3 regions of the Alteromonas sp. 4NS20-0143 genome follow, and region 3 is predicted to be linked to each of the others. Evidence: predicted binding sites of a transcription regulator. Region 3 holds the regulator's gene; each other region holds the start of a gene.
What was found. The regulator LexA, encoded in region 3, represses DNA repair genes until DNA is damaged. The targets are predictions, from matches to a motif close to TACTGTATNNNNATACAGTA.
Positions count from the first base shown of each region.

Region 1: a site for LexA is predicted at 1,160-1,179, ahead of uvrD (DNA helicase II). Genes of this name have one in related genera too.
Region 2: a site for LexA is predicted at 1,118-1,137, ahead of dinB (DNA polymerase IV). Genes of this name have one in related genera too.

Region 1 is NZ_BAAJLR010000004.1:227,042-229,305, reverse strand. It holds gene cysE (serine O-acetyltransferase) at 157-957, opposite strand; gene uvrD (DNA helicase II) at 1,240-2,264, shown strand, end outside.
Region 2 is NZ_BAAJLR010000010.1:75,061-77,324, forward strand. It holds gene dinB (DNA polymerase IV) at 1-1,067, opposite strand, end outside; gene AC27HD_RS16915 (type II secretion system protein) at 1,203-1,673, opposite strand; gene nqrM ((Na+)-NQR maturation NqrM) at 1,835-2,068, opposite strand; gene AC27HD_RS16925 (FAD:protein FMN transferase) at 2,090-2,264, opposite strand, start outside.
Region 3 is NZ_BAAJLR010000009.1:53,459-55,722, reverse strand. It holds gene AC27HD_RS16090 (sensor domain-containing diguanylate cyclase) at 1-987, shown strand, start outside; gene lexA (transcriptional repressor LexA) at 1,101-1,727, shown strand.

The DNA.
Region 1 (2,264 bases), on a different contig from region 3:
CGCTGGGAGTTGTAAGCAGGAAGCTTTAAATAGGATGCTTTAAAAAAGAGTACAGTCCAGCAAACTTAGCGAACTGCTTAAGCTTGGGACTGAAATTAAAGGCTGGGGGCTGAGTTTAAACGCTAAAAACTCGACTTGAACGTCTAAACAAATTGTTTAGACATTATCCTCAAGCACGTTTTGCTGCATAGACTCGCAAGGGTGTTGACACACTGGGCGGCCCACCACTTTTGCCGGTACGCCAACTACGGTGACATGGGGTGGTACGTCGTTTAGCACCACGCTTCCTGCACCAACTTTTGACCCTTCGCCCACTTCAATATTGCCCAGAATTTTAGCCCCGGCTCCCACTAAAACGCCTTGGCGAATTTTAGGGTGACGATCGCCAGACTCGTTGCCGGTACCGCCCAGCGTAACGCTTTGTAGCAAGGAGACGTTATCTTCAACTACAGCAGTCTCACCAATAACGATACCTGTAGCATGGTCAAACATTACGCCTTTACCAATTTTTGCAGCCGGATGAATATCCACACTAAAGCTAGCTGAATTGCGGCTTTGAAGAAAAAGAGCAAGCTGATGGCGACCGTGCATCCACAAATAATGCGCCATACGATGTACTTGAACAGCGTGAAAACCTTTAAAATGAAGCAGCGGCGTTAGGAAGTCGCCTACCGCGGCATCACGCGCTTTAATGGCTAAAATATCCGCCGTTGCCGCTTCACTGATCCCTGGCTCTAGTAAATAGGCCTGATCGAAGACTTCCCGAATAGCGAGGGCTGGCATCACGTCGTCAGCCATTTTATTGGAAAGAATAAAACTCAAACACGATTCGAAATTATGGTGCGCCAATACACTTGCATGAACATAGCTTGATAATAACGGTTCATTATCTGCAACAACTTTTGCTTCTTGTTTTAAAGTAGACCAAAAATCGATGGGTGTAGAGGTAACAGACATAGCATTTCCCGTTGGTATTTATCTTAGACGCAGTGATATTGAACAGCGAAGCGTAAACGATGAGTTTACCTGAGATTGACGAATTGCAATATGACAGTGATACCTGCTGGCGGTGGATTTCGATCAACTTAGCTAAACAATTTATTATTAGTTATTCCATTAGGTTTTTTCCGCCACTGCAAGACACAAGAAGCCAAAACTAGACTGTATAAATTAACAGTCAGCTGGCATAATAGCTACGCTTCTAATTTGTGAATAAAATAAGATAACAGGTGCCACACTATGGATGTATCCAGACTGCTAGACGAGCTTAACGACAAACAACGTGAGGCTGTAGCAGCACCGCTCTCAAACGCGCTGGTATTAGCAGGCGCTGGTAGTGGCAAAACCCGCGTGCTTGTTCACCGCATAGCGTGGTTGATGGAAGTCGAAAATATTGCGCCCTTCTCAATCTTAGCCGTTACGTTCACAAATAAAGCCGCTAAAGAGATGCGCGGTCGTATAGAGTCGCTTATGGGCAAAAGCCTGCATAACATGTGGATTGGCACGTTCCACGGGTTAGCCCATCGCCTGTTGCGCGCTCACCACGCTGAAGCACGACTGCCAGAGAATTTTCAAATCATTGATTCAGACGATCAGTATCGCCTAATTCGTCGAATTTTAAAGGCCATGAATTTAGACGAGAAGCACTATCCACCTCGTCAAATTCAATGGTACATCAATGGTAACAAAGACGAAGGACTTCGCCCTCAGCATATTGAAACCTTTGACGACCCTATTCAAAAAACCATGCGCGAAGTGTATACCGCTTATCAAGATGCCTGCGATCGCTCAGGCCTTGTAGACTTTGCAGAGCTCCTGCTACGCGCTCACGAGCTATGGGCGAAAAATCCTGAAGTATTAGCCCACTACCAGCGTCGTTTTCGCGCGGTGTTAGTTGATGAATTCCAAGATACCAACAACATTCAATATGCTTGGTTACGCATGCTGAGCAGCGGCGATAATAACAATATTATGATTGTGGGCGATGACGACCAATCTATATACGGTTGGCGCGGTGCGAATGTAGACAACATTCAGCACTTTCTAAAAGACTTTGAATCACCAGCAACCATTCGCCTAGAGCAAAACTACCGCTCTACGGGCAACATACTGAAAGCAGCCAATACCGTTATCGACAACAACACAGGTCGTTTAGGTAAAGAGCTTTGGACTGAAGATAGTCAGGGTGAGCCCATTTCGGTGTATGCCGGCTTTAACGAGCTGGATGAAGCTCGTTTTATTGTGTCGAAAATAAAAGACTGGCT
Region 2 (2,264 bases), on a different contig from region 3:
TCGTCAAAGGGTAGGATCAATTGCTGTGTTGATTGATGGGCAGCTAAACCTATGTGTATCCCCACCAGACGAATTCCCCGTCCGTTGGCCCGCTCGAACGCCTCTTCCATCAGCGTTGCAAAATAATGCTCTTCAAGCATGGCATGTCGATGCTCAACGGTAGTAAGCTGAAAATCATTAAACTTGAGCTTAACGCCCTGTGTTCTTAAACGCACAGGCTTTCCGGTTCTTTTCTTGTGATTTTCCATGCGCTCGTGGAGCTTTTCGAGTAAATGGGGAAGGAATGCCTTGCACTGTTCAATCGTCTGAATGTCGTCACTAAGAGTGCGCTCTACACCAATTGATTTTCGCTCGCGAGACACCGACAATTCGCGCTCATCAATACCATGAGCCCTTTCCCACAATACACTGCCAAACTTTCCAAGCTCTTTTTGTATTCGCTCAAAAGGATACTGGCGCACATCGTTACAGGTATTTAGCCCCATGCGAGACAACTTTTGCATTGTCACTTTTCCCACACCAGGTATCTTTTTTAGCGGCATGTTACGAACAAACTCATCAAGATTATCCGGCGTAATCACACAAATGCCATCGGGTTTGTTTTCATCACTCGCTACCTTTGCGACGAACTTACATGGGGCAACACCAGCTGATGCGGTTAAACCCAATTCGCTTTCAATTCTTGCGCGGATTTCCTCCGCTATTAATGTGGCGCTACCGCCGCAAAACTGACTGTTAGTCACATCAAGATATGCTTCATCTAATGATAATGGCTCTACTAAGTCTGTGTAGTCAGAAAATATGTTACGAATTTTTTGAGACTCGCTGGCGTAAGCGTCCATGCGGCCTTTTACTAACGTAAGATTTGGGCACAGCTTCATGGCATAAGCGGTAGCCATCGCGCTACGTACGCCATATTTTCTTGCCGGGTAGTTACACGTTGAAATCACGCCTCTGCGATCGGAGCTTCCCCCTATCGCGATGGGAATATTCTTAAGCGCAGGATTATCCCGCATTTCCACAGCGGCATAAAAACAATCCATATCAACGTGGATGATTTTTCGCATTTAAACTCGCATTGCGGTACTAGGATGCTTATAAGTGTATGCTAATACCAAACTGTACATATAGACAGTATAGTAGCGACTAGCGAAGACTTATTCCAGTAAGACGTGCTCTTTGAAGATTAAATGATAAAGTTTCTAACAGCCGCTTGTTGTTAGACTAATGATAGGTTTTGAATCAGCTGAACGAGCAGCTGCATATCTCACCTTGCAATTTGAAGGGTCCGGAGCATCATCTAATATAAGGTTGATATTTCCCAACCTACCTGAACAATTTCCTCCGCCCCAAGTTAATCCTTCGCTTACATCCATCGCCCTTTCAATACCGCTCGGATGAGGGCAAGGGAAGCCACAGCGTAGGGTAATAGTTTGTCCGGCAAGTTCTACAGTGGGATCTAAGTTGCAATCGGTTTTATTTTCGAGCCTAGCCTTATAGTTGACAAGATCCGACGCCGTTTTCATTGATCCCTCTGCAGCTTCTAGGGTGGCAATTCGACCATCACGTCCTAGGTCTACTAATCGAGGCACTGCGGTCACCGCGAGGATCCCTAAAACAACGATTACAACAATCAACTCGATAAGAGTAAACCCTTCTTCACCTAACTTCATAAATACTCTTCTTTAGTATCGACATATTCATAAGGTAATATTTATTAAGAGATAGTATATGAACTTAAAAGTAACATGAAATAAAACCGATACAAAAAAGCCGCTAGTGGGTAGCTAGCGGCTTTATTCATTTTGGAAAAGTTGTACGGTCGCGTTTCAACTTACAAAATTTGGTTTTGCTTCCATTCATTCAGTTTTTTCTGACGTGCTTCTTCTTTTTCCATACGCGACTTTTTACGATCGCAAGGCTCTGGGCAGTCACACGCTTTTTCTATACCGATTGCGCCTAATCCGCCACAACTTCCCAAAATAGTTTTTCGCTGCACCAAGTAACCAATAGCCATGGCTGCAACCATGGTCAAAAAGAAACCGAATGCGAGAATAAATGTAGACATACCTACCCCTTGGTTATCCCCTTAATTATGTACTGTAACCAGTTTATCAAATTCTGGCGACGCATACTCCTCGAAACTATCATCTGTGCGACGAATGAGGAATACCGCAAGATTTTCCTGCTCTGCCACTTCAATAGCCTGTTCCCACCCCATCACGTTAAATGCAGTGGCAAGGCCATCTGCGGTCATTGATGAC
Region 3 (2,264 bases):
ACACTGGCCTGTCAAACCGTACTCCCCGAGTTAATTGAGCTATCAGACAGTCAGTTTGCTTTTATTGCACAAATGCAGGATAAAGACAGTGAGCCAAAACTCTTTATTCATGCCATTTCAGACATTGTGTGGGACAGTTCTAGCTTTACGCAATACGCAGAGTATAAAAAGCGAAACCTGTACTTCACAAGTTTTGATAATTTGTTTGGCAAAGTTATTACAACCGGTGATGTGATTATTAGCAACACCCCCAAAACTCATCCCGCCTCAAGAGGCACCCCTAAAGGCCACCCTCGTATTAACCGCTTCCTTGGGCTTCCTATTAAGATAAAAGATGAAGTTGTGGGTATGATTGGCTTAGCTAACAAGTTTGAATTTTACAAAGCGTCAGATGCAGCGTTTTTCCAGCCGTTTTTAGATGCATTAGCAGGTTTATTTTATGCGGTTGATTTGGAAACCGCACGGGCAGAAGCTGAAGAAAAACTGCGTATGCTTGCGATGACCGACCCCCTTACCGGCTTGTTAAACAGACGAGCTTTCTTAGATGAATGTAATCTCATCTCCCGAACTCACCAGCAAGTTGCCATAGCCATTATCGACATAGATTACTTCAAGAGTGTCAACGATACCTACGGGCACGATGCTGGCGACTATGCATTAAAGGAGGTTGCATCACTCACTCGCTCTTTTTGCAGCGAGCACGGTGTTGTGGCTAGGTTAGGCGGTGAAGAATTCGCCATTGTGTTAGTGAACAAATCCCCTAATGAAGTAAACAGCACCTTTGAGAGTCTTCGGGAGGCTATAAACGCTGCGCAACTTGTTTACAAAGACGATCGAATCAATATTACTATCAGCACGGGGGTTAGCTATACGTCAGACTGCTTCGATATCGATTTTAGTACCTACTTGTCGGTGGCCGATCAGGCTCTGTACGAGGCTAAGTCAAGTGGTAGAAACCGCACCTGCTGGCAGCCTGGTATACTTTAACTTCATATTTGATAGCGATAGTCGCTTTTTTTGTTTGTGACAGCGTGTCTGCGCTTGTCATTTATGTTTAGGTGTATATACTTACAGGAACTGTATAGACAGACAGGTCTTTTATGCGCCCACTCACAGCTCGACAAACTGAAGTTTTAGAACTTATAAAATCAAACATGCAAGAAACGGGAATGCCGCCTACGCGTGCAGAAATAGCCCGTCACCTAGGTTTTAGGTCTGCTAATGCTGCTGAAGAACATCTTAAGGCACTTGCGCGTAAAGGCGTTATTGAAATTTTGCCAGGAACGTCTCGCGGTATCAAACTGACTGTTCCTATTGAAGAAGAAGTGGTTGAAGAGGAAGGATTACCGTTAATTGGTAGAGTCGCCGCTGGTGAACCTATTCTTGCTCAAGAACACGTAGAGTCGCACTATAAAGTGGATCCTGCTCTATTCCAGCCTCACGCAGACTTTTTGCTTCGCGTAAACGGTATGAGTATGAAAGACATTGGTATACTCGATGGCGACTTACTAGCAGTACATCGCACTACCGATGTACATAACGGCCAAGTTGTAGTAGCAAGGGTTGACGAAGACGTGACGGTGAAGCGCTTAGAAAGACGCGGTAGAGAAGTATTACTTCATGCTGAAAACGATGAGTTTTCGCCTATTAAAGTCGACTTGGCAAACGAGCCGTTTGCCATTGAAGGTATTGCCGTTGGCGTTATTCGAAACGCCGACTGGATGTAGCCTTTTATGACGTTATTATGAAAGCGGCTCAATAGCCGCTTTTTTTTGCACTTAAGTTTGTTGATATGCTTAATAAAACCACTATTAGCTAAGACTTTCAGTGCTTATAAATATCATTAATACACTTCTATATCTGATAAAAATCCACGCACGCTTTCTATCTAATATTAGTAAGATATTACATATTATATTGCCTTGACTTTGTGTGAAATTTGTTCAATTTTTCACGGTTAATGATTGATTTTTAGAAACTAAATGTTGTTTTCCGTTACTAGAGAATTAGTGTAGTTTTCACTGCAAATAACCTGACTATCCCCTGATTTACCTCGCTTTACACTGCATCACAAAACCCACTGCTCAAACTGCGTTAGATTAAATTTTAACTGTCTCATTAAATTTTTAACAGAAAAGACTAGACGGAACGCCATTATTGCGCAATTCTTATACAAGCTTTAACAAAATAATAACAATGACTTTGAATTCAATTTACAAATCGATGTATTGAGTTAATCGTTCACAAACCACTTGGTAGAGACT